DNA from 4 places in the Enterobacter cloacae complex sp. HYC080_NIDB genome. Region 4 is predicted to be linked to each of the others. Evidence: predicted binding sites of a transcription regulator. Region 4 holds the regulator's gene; each other region holds the start of a gene.
What was found. Region 4 encodes PhoB, which activates phosphate uptake and scavenging genes when phosphate is short. Its sites were predicted from a motif close to CTGTCATAAAACTGNCNNAT; they were not measured.

Region 1 (4,028 bases), 1.7 Mb from region 4:
ATAGTGCGCTTTGTTAAACTGAGGTTAAAAGAAAATTATGATGCGAATCGCGCTCTTCCTGCTCACCAACCTGGCGGTGATGGTGGTTTTCGGGCTCGTGCTAAGCCTGACAGGAATTCAGTCGAGCAGCGTTCAGGGTCTGTTGATTATGGCGCTGCTGTTTGGTTTTGGTGGCTCGTTCATTTCCCTGCTGATGTCAAAGTGGATGGCGCTGAAATCCGTCGGCGGTGAGGTGATTGAGCAGCCGCGTAACGATATGGAACAGTGGCTGATGAATACGGTGGCTCAGCAATCCCGTCAGGCCGGGATCGCCATGCCGCAGGTGGCCATTTACCATGCGCCCGATATTAACGCGTTTGCCACGGGTGCCCGTCGTGATGCATCGCTGGTTGCTGTCAGCACCGGGTTGCTGCAAAACATGAGCCGTGACGAAGCCGAAGCGGTCATCGCTCACGAAATCAGCCATATTGCCAACGGCGACATGGTGACCATGACGCTGATTCAGGGAGTGGTGAACACCTTCGTTATCTTTATCTCCCGTATCCTGGCGCAGATTGCGGCGGGCTTTATGGGTGGCAACCGTGATGAAGGTGAAGAGAGCAACGGTAACCCGCTGATCTACTTCGCCGTGTCGATGGTGCTGGAACTGGTGTTCGGTATTCTGGCGAGTATTATCACCATGTGGTTCTCGCGCCACCGTGAATTCCACGCGGATGCCGGCTCTGCGAAACTGGTGGGACGCGAGAAGATGATTGCTGCCCTGCAGCGCCTGAAAACCAGCTACGAGCCGCAGGAAGCGAACAGCATGATGGCCTTCTGCATCAACGGTAAATCAAAGTCGCTCAGTGAGCTGTTTATGTCTCACCCGCCGCTGGATAAACGTATTGAAGCGCTGCGCAGTGGGGAATACCTGAAGTAACGCGAAGCGTCACAATAAGCCGGGCAGGCGTATTCTCCGCCCGGCTTTTTTTATGCCTGAACCCTGGGCTGGGTAACGCGCAGACCGCTGACGATGGCCGCGAGGGTGGCAAGCGCGCCGGCGGTGAGCAGCGCAACGTGGTTACCGTTTTGCCCGGCAAGGTTAAACATCAGGGCAACCAGCGCCGCGCCGCTGCTTTGCCCCAGAAGGCGCGCAGTTCCCAACATCCCGCTGGCGCCGCCACTGCGGTGACGGGGCGCAGAGGTGATGATGGTGTGATTATTGGGGGACTGAAACAGGCCGAACCCCGCACCACAGAGGATCATGCGCCAGACGATGTCCAGATCGCTGGGTGATGACGGTAACAGTGCCAGCGCGAAAAGGCCGGTTGCCATGACGGCCAGTCCCACCGCACCCAACAAACCGGCATGGATACGTTCAATTAAGTAACCCGCCAGCGGCGCCATCACCATCGTCGCCAGTGGCCAGGGCGTTAGCAGCAGCCCGGTCTCCACCTCCGAACGTCCTACCACGCTTTGCAGAAAGAAGGGCAGAGAAACCAGCGCCAGCATCTGAGCGCAGAACGAGCAAATGGACGTACAGATGGAGAGCGAAAAGAGGGGGATACGCAGCAGATCTACCGGCAGCAAAGGAACGGGCAGGGCGAGCTGACGGCGAACAAAGAAGAATCCTGTTACCAGCAGGGCGATAAGCTCGATGCCGGTAAGCGCCATGGATTGCCCCTGAGCAAAGCCGCTCAGGGCTGTAATCAGCAGACCAAAGGTCAGTGCATTCATCACTGCGCTGGGGACGTCAAAACGCGGCATGGTACTTTTGGGGCCGTTAGCAGGAAGAAAACGCAGGGCAAAGAAGATAGCCACGATACCCAGCGGCACGTTTATGGCAAAGAGCCATTGCCATGAGGCAACAGAAAGTATGGCTGCTGCAATTGTTGGTCCGGCGGCGGAGGAAACCGCGACAATAAACGAGTTTATCCCCATCCCGCGTCCAAGGTGGCGTTGCGGATAGATCAAGCGGATCAATGCCGTATTTACACTCATCAGCGCCGCACCGCCAAAGCCCTGCGCTATGCGCGCCAGCGTCAGCGTGTGCAATGAGTCAGACAGGGCGCATAACAGCGAGGTAAAGGTGAACACTACCAGGCCGCACTGATAGACCCGACGGTGGCCGAACATGTCGCCGAGGAAAGAGAAGGAGAGCAGGGAAATCACAATCGCAATCTGATAGGCGTTAACAATCCATATCGAGCTGGCCGGGGAGGCCTGCAGGTCGCTGGCGATAGTGGGCAGGGCAACGTTCGCAATCGCGCCATCGAGGACGGCCATTGAGATCCCAATAATAATCGTAGCAATGGCGCCATACCGCAGGGGCAAAGGCAGACCATCGGAAAGGTTCTTTTCCATCGGGGATAAAAAGCTCAGGGTGAAATTATTCTCAGGGTAACGATTTTAGCACTGTTAACGCCGTTATATGTCGCAGATTTGTAACGAAACAAACGCGCATTGATTGCAGGTAACATCACAGGAATTTATAATAAAAACCGGTTCTGATTTTTATAAAACACTCTCTATGAGGTGGTAAATGGCAATTGCGGATTTGGATAAGCAGCCAGATTCTGTTTCTTCCGTGCTGAAGGTGTTTGGCATCTTACAGGCGCTCGGAGAAGAGCGTGAAATTGGTATTACAGAGTTGTCGCAGCGTGTGATGATGTCGAAAAGCACCGTTTACCGCTTTTTGCAAACCATGAAGTCACTGGGTTATGTAGCGCAGGAAGGAGAGTCTGAAAAATACTCTCTGACGCTAAAGCTGTTCGAACTGGGGGCCCGGGCGCTGCAAAACGTTGATTTGATCCGCAGCGCGGACATTCAGATGCGTGAGATCTCCCGTCTGACCAAAGAGACCATCCACCTGGGTGCACTGGATGAAGACAGCATTGTTTACATCCATAAAATCGACTCCATGTACAACCTGCGTATGTATTCGCGCATTGGCCGCCGCAACCCGCTTTATAGCACGGCAATTGGCAAGGTTCTGCTGGCGTGGCGCGATCGCGAAGAGGTGAAGCAGATCCTTGATGGCGTGGAATATAAACGCAGTACGGAACGAACCATTACCAATACTGATGAACTGTTAACGGTACTCGACAAGGTGCGTGAACAAGGATACGGCGAAGATAACGAAGAGCAGGAAGAAGGGCTGCGCTGCATCGGCGTTCCGGTGTTTGACCGTTTTGGCGTGGTGATCGCGGGTTTAAGTATCTCTTTCCCAACCCTGCGCTTCTCAGAAGAGCGTCTGCACGAGTATGTGGCTATTCTGCACACTGCCGCGCGTAAGATTTCCGAGCAGATGGGCTATCACGACTATCCCTTTTAACGCGTTTTAGCATAAAAAAACGCCGCATCTTCTGCGGCGTTTTTCGTCAGTGGTTAACCAGGCCAGTTAGCCATTATCAACCACGACGGACATCTTTCTCAGTACCGGGCAGTTGGTTAAACCAATGATGCCGCTATCAGAATGGAGATACTGCGCCGTGCTTACGCCTTGTGCTGTTACGTACTTACACTGAATACCTAAGCCTGCTGCATTTTCGGTGCTTCCCACAAGCACACCGTAGCCGGTTAACAAAAGTCCAATCCAGAGTATCGCCAGTACTATAATCGTTCGAATGATTACGCGCATTGTTACCTCTTTTATCGTTGTTATCATGATGCTAGCCTAAACGGTTTACGTAATGAAACAAGTGCAGGATTCTGAAAAAGACCTGATGTTGGTACAGTTAGTCCTTGTTTAAGGTCACCGTGATAACCTGGTTGTATCAGGTCTTTAGACGGAGTGTGGAGTGAAAAAAATACGCTGGGTGATTCTGATTGTCGTACTGATAGCGTGCGTGGTGTTATGGACGCAGACGATCAATGTGATGTGCGATCAGGATGTACAGTTTTTTAGCGGCGTTTGCGCAATCAATAAGTTTATCCCGTGGTAGCACGCATTTTTTCTTAAGGTGATTTCCTTCCTTCGCACCAGTGGTAAAATAGGCGTTTTTATTGAGGTGGTGAAATGGGTGAGTTACTGAACTCAGGGTTGCTGA
Region 2 (4,028 bases), 650 kb from region 4:
AAAAAGCGTAGCCCTTTTTAAGAAACTTCAGGATATATCATCATTATTTATCCACCTAAAAAGAACGGGTTATGCCACAACCATACGAAATGCATGGCAGCAAAGACCAAAGATAAATAACAATGTGTTGCTTCACCTTATCCGAAATGAAGGTGCGTAGCAATTTGCCACAATAAAATATTCGATATATTTAGCGACTTCTCTTTCCACCGTGTTAATGACGTTAGCATCGCTTAACTGACTGACAGGAAGTGTCACTCCCGACACATTTTTTGCTTTTTTTTAAATTCAGAATATCACCGACAAACGTGTGGATTTGCGCTATACTTGCCGCCTTTTTCGGCACACTGCCGTCATTTAGCTGGCATTTTCCAGCGTGTTAACACTTTTTTGAGGATACCGATATGTCTCTCCCACACTGCCCGAAATGCAATTCTGAATACACCTATGAAGATAATGGCATGTTCATCTGCCCGGAATGTGCACATGAATGGAATGATGCCGAACCGGCACAGGATGCAGATGCCCTGATCGTAAAAGATGCGAACGGTAACCTGCTGGCGGATGGCGACAGCGTCACCGTGGTTAAAGATCTGAAAGTCAAAGGCAGCTCTTCCATGCTGAAGATCGGTACCAAAGTGAAGAACATTCGTCTGGTTGAAGGCGATCATAATATCGACTGCAAAATTGACGGCTTCGGTCCGATGAAACTGAAATCTGAGTTCGTGAAAAAGAACTGATTTTTCTCCTGTAGGCCCGATAACCGAAGCGCCGCCGGGCGCTTTTTCCGGATGCGCTACGCTTATCCGGCCTACAAAAAAAGAACTACACTTAATGGGCTTTTCTTACGTGAGGTAAAGAATATGCCGTTAAGTCCCTACATCTCCTTCGCCGGCAACTGTGCAGAGGCAACCGCCTTTTATCAGCAGGCCGTCGGCGCTGAACTCCTCTATAAAATCACTTTCGGTGAAATGCCCAAAAGCGACAGCAGTGAAGAAGGCTGTCCGTCCGGCATGCAGTTTCCTGATTCCGCTATCGCCCACTCTAACGTCCGCATTGCGGGCAGCGACATCATGATGAGCGACGGGCAGCCGCCGGGCAGCAACGCGCAGTATGCCGGGTTCACGCTGGTGCTCGACACGCAGGATGTGTCAGAAGGCAAGCGCTGGTTCGACAACCTCGCCGCTGGCGGCAATATCGACATGGCGTGGCAGGAGACCTTCTGGGCGCACGGTTTCGGTAAAGTCACCGATAAATACGGCGTACCGTGGATGATTAACGTCGTTAAGCAGCAGCACTAATTTTCTGGCGGTGGGCGGTCCGCCTCCGCCTGTCATCAAACTCCCCTCAACTCTTCAAATTCCCGCAACCCAGACTTAACCCAAATGTCACATTGATGCGCCAGCATGAGGCCACATTTATCGTGAGGCCCCGCACATGCAAACTGTCATCCGCGTCGAGAAACTGAGCAAGACCTTCAATCACAACAAGGCGCTGCATGCCGTTGATCTGACCGTCCAGCAGGGCGACATGGTGGCGCTTCTCGGCCCTTCTGGCTCCGGTAAATCCACCCTTCTGCGCCATTTAAGCGGTCTTATCACCTGCGATAAAACCCCGGAAAGTCACGTCGAATTGCTGGGCAACACGGTGCAGCGCGCCGGGCGTCTGGCAAGTGATATCCGCAAGAGCCGTGCCCAGACGGGCTACATCTTCCAGCAGTTCAACCTGGTCAATCGCCTGACGGTACTGGAGAACGTGCTGATTGGCGCACTCGGCAGCACACCGTTCTGGCGCACCTGCCTGCGCTGGTTCTCACCTTCCCAGAAGCAGGAAGCTCTTCAGGCGTTGACTCGCGTCGGTATGGCACACCTGGCCCACCAGCGTGTCTCCACCCTGTCCGGTGGACAACAGCAGCGCGTCGCCATCGCCCGCGCCCTGATGCAGAAAGCAAAAATCATTCTGGCCGATGAACCTATCGCCTCGCTGGACCCGGAATCCGCCCGCATCGTGATGGAAACCCTGCGCGACATTAACCAGAACGACGGCATTACCGTGGTGGTAACGCTGCATCAGGTGGATTACGCCCTGCGCTACTGCGAGCGCATTGTCGCCCTGCGTCAGGGCCATGTGTTCTTTGACGGCGCAAGCCACCAGTTTGATAACGAACGTTTTGATCATCTCTACCGCAGCGTAAACCGCGTCGAAGAGCGCGCGCAGGCTGCATAACTCCCCATAACGAGGAATGGAAATGAACTACAAAGCCGTTGCCGCGCTGGCCTTTACCAGCATGTTCAGCATCAGCACCCTGTTAAGCCCGGCGTATGCGGAAGAGCAGGAAAAAGCGCTGAACTTCGGCATTATTTCGACGGAATCACAGCAGAACCTGAAGCCTCAGTGGGAACCGTTCCTGAAAGATATGGAAACCAAACTGGGGATCAAAGTGAATGCCTTCTTCGCCCCGGACTACGCGGGCATTATCCAGGGAATGCGCTTTAATAAAGTCGACATCGCCTGGTACGGCAACCTCTCCGCAATGGAAGCGGTAGACCGCGCCAACGGCCAGGTCTTTGCCCAGACCGTTGCGGCAGATGGCTCCCCGGGCTACTGGAGCGTGCTGATCGTGAACAAAGACAGCCCGATCAACAACCTCAACGACATGCTCGCCAAACGCAAAGAGCTGACATTTGGTAACGGCGACCCGAACTCCACCTCCGGCTTCCTCGTCCCTGGCTACTACGTCTTCGCGAAAAACAACGCCTCCGCCAGCGACTTCAAACGCACCGTCAACGCCAGCCATGAAACCAACGCCCTGGCCGTGGCGAACAAGCAGGTGGATGTTGCCACCAACAACACCGAAAACCTCGACAAGCTGAAAACCTCCGCGCCGGACAAGCTGAAAGAACTGAAGGTGATCTGGAAATCGCCGCTGATCCCGGGCGACCCGATCGTCTGGCGTAAAAACCTCTCCGAAAGCACCAAGGACAAGGTGTACGACTTCTTTATGAACTACGGCAAAACGCCGGAAGAGAAAGCGGTTCTTGAGAAACTGGGCTGGGCACCGTTCCGCGCCTCCAGCGACCTTCAGCTGGTCCCGATTCGCCAGCTGGCGCTGTTTAAACAGATGCAGGCCGTGAAGGACAACAAAGGGCTCAAGGAAGAAGAGAAGACCAGCAAAGTCTCTGACATTCAGGCCCAGCTGGAAGACCTTGACCGCCTGACCGCGGCACTCGGCGCCATGACCAGCGTAAATAAAGCGGTGCAGTAGTTTCTTTTCCCCCTCTCCCCGTGGGAGAGGGCCGGGGTGAGGGCATCAGCGCGCACATTTCCCCCTCACCCTAACCCTCTCCCTCAAGGGAGAGGGAATTAAAACCCAAGGAGCCAACATGCAAACCATCACCCTCCCGCCGCCAAAGCGCAGCTGGTTCTCGCTCGTAAGCTGGGCCATCCTGCTGGCGGTGCTGGTTATCTCCTGGAAGGGCGCAGAAATGGATCCCCTGCTGCTCTTCAAAGATTCCGGCAACATGGCAACCTTCGCCGCCGACTTCTTCCCGCCGGACTTCAGCCAGTGGCAGGACTATCTCAGCGAAATGGCCATTACTCTGCAAATTGCCGTCTGGGGCACTGCCCTTGCCGTCATTCTCTCCATTCCGTTTGGCCTGATGAGCGCGGAAAACATCGTGCCGTGGTGGGTATACCAGCCGATGCGCCGCCTGATGGACGCCTGCCGCGCGATTAACGAAATGGTCTTTGCGATGTTGTTCGTGGTGGCCGTGGGTCTGGGTCCGTTCGCGGGCGTCATGGCGTTGTTCATCCACACCACCGGGGTGCTCTCCAAGCTGCTCTCGGAAGCGGTCGAAGCCATTGAGCCCGGCCCGGTGGAAGGCATCCGCGCCACCGGCGCCAACAAAATCGAAGAGATCCTCTACGGCGTCCTGCCGCAGGTGATGCCGCTGCTGATCTCCTACTCGCTGTACCGCTTTGAGTCCAACGTTCGCTCCGCCACGGTCGTCGGCATGGTCGGTGCAGGC
Region 3 (4,028 bases), 150 kb from region 4:
GGAGAACATGATCACCGCCAGAGAGAGAACCAGTCCTTTCCAGCCGGTTGCCAGAAAGCCGCCGTGCTGCCAGAGGTTATCAATGGTTGCCCGCTCGCCGCCGTGACCGGAGAACAGCAGCCACAGGCCAAAGCCGATCATCCCGATAATCGCCAGTACCTTGATCAGCGCAAACCAGAACTCGGTTTCGCCATACAGGCGCACATTGACGAGGTTAACGGCATTAATGATGATGAAAAATGCCGCCGCCCAGATCCACGTCGGGACATCCGGGAGCCAGTACTGCATGTAGATGCCTGCGGCGGTCAGTTCGGCCATCCCCACCAGCACGAACATCACCCAGTAGTTCCAGCCGGAGAGGAAGCCTGCAAACGGGCCCCAGTATTTGTAAGCAAAGTGTGCGAAGGAGCCTGACACCGGCTCTTCAACGACCATTTCGCCGAGCTGGCGCATGATCAGGAAGGCGATAATCCCGGCGATGCCGTATCCCAGCAGTACTGCAGGGCCAGCCATTTGAATGGCGGGGCCGATGCCGAGAAACAACCCGGTACCAATCGCGCCGCCGAGGGCAATTAACTGAATATGTCGATTTTGCAAACCACGTTGCAGCGTCGGATTCTGATCCGACGAGGCTTCAGCGCTACCATGGCCTGAAGCGGATGACGCGTCTTTCACGCCCTACCCCTGTCTCTTTTTTAGAAGGGGCACGTTTTAACACTTCATGCTGGTGGTAGCAAGTTTAACGCCGGGCCAGCGCATGCGCCCGGCGGATTAACGTCACGACCCGATGATCCCGCCGTCCGCTTTGACGATCACCACCGTTGACGAACGCGGGCGTCCGTTCGGGCTGGCGTCTGGCCAGTTAGAGACAGCACGCGGATTGGCCGGGTCGGTAATGTCATCCCCGCCCTCTCCCGGATGCTGAATATTGATAAACAGCGTCCGGTTGTCCGGCGTAAACGCAATACCGGTGATTTCACACCCACGCGGGCCCGTCAGGAAACGACGAAACTCATTGCTGCCCGGAATGGTGGCCACCATCTGGTTATTGCCCATCCCCTCATACGCTTTTTTGTTGATCGTGCTGGAAGAGACGTCGGTCTGGATCCACAGAACGCCCTGATGATCGAACGACAGACCATCCGGGCTGCCGAATGCCGCGCCCTGCATAGAGCCTTTGGCCTTCGGATCGTCGCTGTCTGTGCGCCCGCCCATGACCAGAATATCCCATGTAAAGCGTGCGGCGGCAGGATCGGCCCCCTCTTCGTGCCAGTGCATAATATGACCAAACACGTTATTAGCACGCGGGTTGGCGGCATCGACCGGGGCTTTCCCCTCTTTACCGCGATCGCTGTTGTTGGTGAGCGTACAGTAGACGCTGCCGCTGGCGTGCGGATCGACGGCTATCCACTCCGGGCGATCCATTTTCGTCGCCCCCACCACGTCAGCCGCCAGGCGGGTTTTAATCAGCAGATCGCCCTGGTTTTCAAAACCGTGGCTTTTATCCAGGCCATTCTGCCCGAAGATCAGCGGCAGCCAGTCGCCGCTTCCCTCTTCATTGAACCTGGCAACATACAGCGTACCCGAGGTCAGCAGCTGCATATTGGCCTCACGGTTCGCAGGATCGTATTTTTTGTCAGAGACGAATTTATAAATGTACTCAAACTTCTGATCGTCCCCCATATAGACCACCACGCGATTATCGGCGGCGAGCGTAACGGCGGCCCCCTCGTGCTTGAAGCGGCCAAGTGCGGTGTGCTTGCGCGGTGTGGAGGTCGGGTCGTAGGGGTCAATCTCTACCACCCAGCCGAACCGGTTAGGCTCGTTAGGCGTTTTATCGACGCTAAACCGCTCATCCACCTCGTTCCAGCGGTAGGACTCATCGCTGTCGCTGATGCCGTAGCGTTTTTCCAGCGGATTGAGATCGGCTTTTTTGACAAAAATATCCGACCAGTTCTCCTCGCAGGTGAGGTAGGTGCCCCACGGCGTGTGGCCGTTGGCGCAGTTTTGCATGGTGCCCAGCACGCGCTCCCCCTGCGGGTCGGCGGCGGTTTTCATTAAGTCCTGATGCCGCGCCGGGCCGGTAAGCTGCATCGGCGTATTGACGGTGATACGGCGGGCATAAGAAGACGGGCGAACCACCTGCCAGTCACTGCCCGTTTTTTTCACTTCCACCACCGACACGCCCATCGCGTTCTGTCCCTTACGGGCTTTGTCGAGGTTCCAGTTCCCCATACCGTCCGTAAACAGCATCCCGTTGTCGATGTATTCATGGTTCAGCGCCAGCAGACCATGTTCCGGGTTTTGCTCCCCCTGCGGCAGGCTAAACCACGCCATACCGTCGTGGTGCATCCCCGCCTGCACGGCCTGTTCGTCGGTCGTGTTGCTGGCATCTGGCTTAAATGCCGGCATGTGGTCTTTGATGCCCGTCGGGTCACCCCAGCGATAAAACGGGCGGGCAATATAACCTTCCGGCACCCTCACCGTATCGTCCGTGGAAACGGGAATACTGGTAAACCCAAGCGACACCGCTTTTGCCAGCGCGGACGGCTTCGATACCGCGGCAATGGCGCTATCAGGTTCGATCAAAAAGGGAAAGGAAACGGCAGCACCCGCCACGGCGCCCATCTGGAGAAAACGACGGCGGGAGAGGAAAACCTCTGCAACCTCGGAGAAAACCGGGTTAGCGCTGCGGTTAGTGATGTCGTCGCGATGTTCTTTTTTAAAAACGGATTTGAGGGGTCTGCCCATAGCGGCTTCCTGTCATTGGCCAAGAGGTAAGGAGTTGGCGAACAGTGTAAGAAGCTTTTGTTACAATTTTATAACAGGATAACGGCGGGATTGGGGCGTCCCTGCCCCGGATAACGAGGTGGAACGCTTAGAACTCGTAGCCCACCGAGACCTTAAAGGTTCGCGGTTCGCCCTGAGTGATGTAGGTACCGGAATCGTCCACGCTGGCCCAGTAGTTTTCATTGGTCACGTTGTCGATGCCTGCGCGCACGGTCATCTGGTTTGCATTGTGGTTTAACGCGAAGCGGTAGCGCATGCCCAGATCCAGCGTGGTATAGCTGTCCAGCTTTTTGCTGTTCGCGAGATCGGCATACTGCGTGCCCGAGTGGTTCACGCGTGCGGTGGCGGTCAGGCCGTCAACTGGCTTGATGTCGTACTCTGCCCCCAGCACGGCATAGAAGTTCGGCACGCCAATCGCATCGTTGCCTTGATTCACGCCGTTTTTGGTTTTGGCCAGCTCGGCCTGCAGCCAGGTGGCGCTGGCGTTCAGGCGCATCCCGAGCATGGGCTCGCCAAAAACATTGAGCTCTACGCCACGGTTACGCTGTTCAGCGTCCAGGCCGTAGTGATTGTCATCGTCGAGGATCGCCGATGGCATTTTGATCTCAAACAGCGCCAGAGAGCCGCCCACGCGACCAAAGTCTGCCTTCAAGCCGATTTCATTCTGTTTAGAGTGAACAATACCGGTGCTTTGACCGTAGTTGGTAGCGGTGTCCGGCGCGGTTTTTCCCGGCTGCAGCGCTTCGGTGTGGTTGGCGTAAAGGGAAATCTGCTCCCACGGTTTATAAACCACGCCGTAGGTTGGCATCCAGCGGCTACCGTCGAAGCCGTCCGCGTCGTTTTCTGCACCGGTAATTTTGTTATACCCGCGGATGACCACTTTCTGATGACGCGCCCCCGCGGTGAACAGCAGCTTGTCGTCCAGGACGCCCAGCGTATCGCTCAGCAGCCAGCCCTGAGTACGGGTGCGCCCGCTGGTTAGCGGATCGCTGTATTTGCCACCTGATCCATTGAAGTTGGAGCTGTCCGGCATATCAACGCCGGTGTTGTGGTAGATGTTGGTGGTCGGGTTATCCTTCGTCGCCGACATTTTCCACGCGATTTTTTCGTTTTTGGTCGTCGCCGAATACCCCACGTTCACCTTGTGCGACACAAAGCCGGTAGTGAAATTCCCGCGAATGCCCGCCATGCCGCTAACGGAATCGCTAATGCGGTTAGTATCCAGACGGCTGACCGTG
Region 4 (4,028 bases):
GCACGGATTTGGCTTTGCCGGTTTCATCGAAACTGAGCGAAATAGGGGATCCGCAGTAGCGAATATGTTCGCAGCCGCCGATAACCTGGGCGCGGTGAATATGCCCGAGCGCAATGTAGTCCGCAGGCGGGAAGTTCTGCGCCGGAAAGGCGTCCAGCGTGCCGATATAGATGTCACGCACGGCGTCACTTTTACTGGCCCCAACGGTGGTGAGATGCCCGGTCGCAATCACCGGTATCGGCTGTTCGCCACGCAGGTTGCAGGCATCCGCGTGCTGCTGGTGATAATAGTCGGTGATGGCCTGTAATAAATGTTGCTGCTTTTCCGTGCCCGACAGTCCCGCCTGACTTTGTACGATATCGCGCGGGCGTAAAAAGGGGATCGGGCACAGCACCGCCCCCGGCGTACCGTCGCGTTTTTTCAGGATCTGCGGGGCATGCCCGGCGCTGGCGACGACGGTAGTATTGAGAAACGCCAGAATGTCGCGGGATTCATTGAGCGTTGCCACGGAGTCATGGTTACCGGCGACTATCACCAGATGACAGCCGGTCTGCTGCAAATTCACCACGAAGCGGTTATACAGCTCGCGCGCATAGCTGGGGGGCGACCCCGTATCAAAGATGTCACCCGCGACAATAATCGCATCGACCTCGTGGGCCTGCGCCGTCTCCAGCAGCCAGTTCAGGAACGCTTCATGTTCAGCCGCACGGCTTTTGCTGTAAAAATTTTGACCGAGATGCCAGTCCGAGGTGTGAAGTATGCGCATAGCGGTTCCGTGGCAAAAATGAGAAAGCAGGATTATAAACGTTCAGAGAAGGGAAAATAACCGCTGTAATAAAACAACGGTTTGCCCGCTACCGTGGTAATGTTTTTCATAAATCTGTCATAAATCTGACGCATAATGGCGCCGAATTACAAACGTGTAACTTAATAAGATAAGACAGGGCAAAGTATGGCGAGACGTATTCTGGTCGTAGAAGATGAAGCTCCAATTCGTGAAATGGTGTGCTTCGTGCTCGAGCAAAATGGCTTCCAGCCGGTTGAAGCGGAAGATTATGACAGCGCAGTGAACCAGCTGAATGAACCCTGGCCCGATCTGATTCTGCTGGACTGGATGTTGCCTGGCGGCTCCGGACTGCAGTTTATCAAACACCTGAAGCGTGAGGCACTGACCCGCGACATCCCGGTTGTCATGCTCACGGCGCGCGGAGAGGAAGAGGATCGCGTGCGCGGACTAGAAACCGGCGCGGACGATTACATCACTAAACCGTTCTCCCCAAAAGAGCTGGTCGCCCGCATTAAAGCCGTGATGCGCCGTATTTCACCGATGGCGGTGGAAGAGGTGATAGAGATGCAGGGACTCAGCCTTGACCCTACCTCGCACCGCGTGATGACCGGCGAAAACCCCCTCGATATGGGCCCTACCGAATTTAAACTCCTGCACTTCTTTATGACTCACCCGGAACGCGTATACAGCCGCGAGCAGTTGCTGAATAACGTCTGGGGAACTAACGTGTATGTCGAAGACCGGACGGTTGACGTACATATTCGCCGCCTGCGAAAAGCGCTGGAACTGAGCGGCCACGATCGCATGGTACAGACGGTCCGCGGCACGGGTTATCGTTTTTCGACCCGTTTCTGAACAATGACAGGAGTGTGACGCGTGCTGGAACGTCTGTCATGGAAAAGGCTCGTCTTTGAACTGATCTTATGCTGTATTCCGGCCTTCCTTCTTGGGGCCTTTCTCGGACATCTGCCGTGGTTTCTGCTGGCGTCGGTCACCGGGCTGCTGATCTGGCATTTCTGGAACCTGCTGCGCCTCTCCTGGTGGCTGTGGGTTGACCGCAGTATGACCCCACCGCCGGGCAGCGGCAGCTGGGAGCCCCTGCTGTACGGCCTGCACCAGATGCAGATGCGTAATAAAAAGCGCCGTCGCGAGCTGGGAAGCCTGATTAAGCGTTTTCGCAGCGGGGCGGAGTCGTTGCCGGATGCGGTCATCCTGACCACTGAAGAAGGCACCATCTTCTGGTGTAACGGCCTGGCGCAACAGCTGCTGGGCCTTCGCTGGCCGGACGATAACGGTCAGAACATCCTTAACCTTTTACGCTATCCCGAATTCACGCTGTATCTGAAAAAGCGTGATTTTACCCGCCCGCACAATCTGAAGCTCAATAATGGTCGCCATCTGGAAATCCGCGTGATGCCTTACAGCGATAAGCAGTGGCTGATGGTGGCGCGCGATGTCACCCAAATGCACCAGCTTGAGGGCGCGCGCCGTAATTTCTTTGCGAACGTCAGCCACGAACTGCGTACTCCGTTGACCGTGCTTCAGGGCTATCTGGAGATGATGCAGGAGCAAACGCTGGAAGGTGCGCCGCGTGAAAAAGCGCTGCATACCATGCGCGAGCAAACGCATCGCATGGAAGGGCTGGTGAAGCAGCTGCTGACGCTCTCGAAGATTGAAGCGGCGCCTACGCTTGCGCTGAATGACACGATAGATGTGCCGATGATGCTGCGGGTCGTGGAGCGTGAAGCGCAGACGTTAAGCCACAAAAAGCATCACCTGACCTTCGAGGTCGACAGCACGCTAAAGGTGCTGGGCAGTGAGGATGAGCTTCGTAGCGCCATATCTAACCTGGTGTACAACGCAGTGAACCATACGCCGGAAGGAACGGATATTATGGTGCGCTGGAACCGTACCCCTACGGGCGCCGAGTTTAGCGTGGAAGATAACGGGCCGGGGATCGCACCGGAGCATATCCCGCGTCTGACCGAACGCTTCTACCGCGTGGATAAAGCGCGGTCGCGGCAAACAGGGGGGAGCGGCCTGGGGCTGGCGATTGTGAAGCACGCGGTAAATCACCACGAAAGCCGACTTGATATTCAGAGTACGCTGGGGAAAGGAACCCGCTTCAGTTTCGTTATTCCGGAACGATTAATTGCCAAAAAGACCGCCTGAGGGCAGGTGTGTCATTTTCCCTTTCCACGGGTCAGCATCTGCTGGCCCGTTTGCTTTGCAGTCAAGCGAAACGCGGATGAATAATATACGGCTGGGTGTTTTTTGTTCGCATGATTAGCCATGAGTTTTTCCTGTAAATAGCGTATTGTGCTGGCGTGTATTTTCATGCTGGCATATTGTTCTGGTTTTGAGATCCCACCTTGCCTTTAAACGTTATAAGCGTTTAAATTGCCCCCCAGATACTGTCAGACCGACTGTATTTGCGTGGTAAATCGAAAAACTATTCTTCTCCACGCCAGGACGGGAGCATTTCCCGCTGAAATTGAGCAATTTTTCGGCTGTATCGTCCCGTCAGGGAAAACGAAAATCTCAATGTTTTCAACACCACATCCACAGGCAGTAAGGTTTTATGACCCATCACTTAAAATCGCGTGACATCATCGCGCTGGGCTTTATGACATTTGCGCTGTTCGTTGGCGCAGGCAACATTATTTTCCCTCCAATGGTTGGCTTACAGGCGGGTGAACACGTCTGGACCGCTGCGTTTGGTTTCCTGATTACTGCCGTGGGTCTACCGGTACTGACCGTCGTCGCGCTGGCGAAAGTCGGTGGCGGCGTGGACAGCCTCAGCACGCCGATTGGCAAAGTCGCAGGTGTTCTGCTGGCCACCGTCTGCTATCTGGCCGTGGGCCCGCTGTTTGCCACCCCGCGCACGGCGACCGTTTCCTTTGAAGTGGGGATTGCTCCGCTGACCGGCGACGGCCCGATGCCGCTGTTTATCTACAGCCTGGTCTACTTCGCGATTGTCATTCTGGTCTCCCTCTATCCGGGCAAACTGCTGGATACCGTGGGTAACTTCCTGGCGCCGCTGAAAATCATCGCCCTGATCGTTCTCGCTGTGGCCGCTATCATCTGGCCAGCAGGCCCGATCAGCGACGCAATGGACGCCTATAAAAACGCCGCGTTCTCTAACGGTTTTGTGAACGGCTACCTGACGATGGATACGCTGGGCGCAATGGTGTTTGGTATTGTTATCGTTAACGCCGCGCGTTCCCGCGGTGTGACCGAA

Region 1: kdgR (DNA-binding transcriptional regulator KdgR) is a predicted target of PhoB. The motif match lies at 2,411-2,430, and genes of this name have one in related genera.
Region 2: phnC (phosphonate ABC transporter ATP-binding protein) is a predicted target of PhoB. The motif match lies at 1,331-1,350, and genes of this name have one in related genera.
Region 3: O1723_RS16140 (PhoX family protein) is a predicted target of PhoB. The motif match lies at 2,809-2,828, and genes of this name have one in related genera.

The regions. Positions count from the first base shown of each region.
Region 1 is NZ_CP114212.1:1,847,105-1,851,132, forward strand. Features, by position in the region: gene htpX (protease HtpX) at 38-919, shown strand; gene O1723_RS08750 (MFS transporter) at 970-2,343, opposite strand; gene kdgR (DNA-binding transcriptional regulator KdgR) at 2,522-3,313, shown strand; gene O1723_RS08760 (YobH family protein) at 3,380-3,619, opposite strand; gene mgrB (PhoP/PhoQ regulatory lipoprotein MgrB) at 3,780-3,923, shown strand; gene O1723_RS08770 (YebO family protein) at 3,998-4,028, shown strand, end outside.
Region 2 is NZ_CP114212.1:4,179,686-4,183,713, forward strand. Features, by position in the region: gene O1723_RS19850 (zinc ribbon domain-containing protein YjdM) at 405-740, shown strand; gene yjdN (VOC family metalloprotein YjdN) at 864-1,301, shown strand; gene phnC (phosphonate ABC transporter ATP-binding protein) at 1,438-2,226, shown strand; gene phnD (phosphonate ABC transporter substrate-binding protein) at 2,249-3,265, shown strand; gene phnE (phosphonate ABC transporter, permease protein PhnE) at 3,384-4,028, shown strand, end outside.
Region 3 is NZ_CP114212.1:3,380,253-3,384,280, forward strand. Features, by position in the region: gene pheP (phenylalanine transporter) at 1-675, opposite strand, end outside; gene O1723_RS16140 (PhoX family protein) at 778-2,751, opposite strand; gene O1723_RS16145 (TonB-dependent receptor) at 2,879-4,028, opposite strand, start outside.
Region 4 is NZ_CP114212.1:3,533,622-3,537,649, reverse strand. Features, by position in the region: gene sbcD (exonuclease subunit SbcD) at 1-766, opposite strand, end outside; gene phoB (phosphate response regulator transcription factor PhoB) at 953-1,642, shown strand; gene phoR (phosphate regulon sensor histidine kinase PhoR) at 1,664-2,959, shown strand; gene brnQ (branched-chain amino acid transporter carrier protein BrnQ) at 3,369-4,028, shown strand, end outside.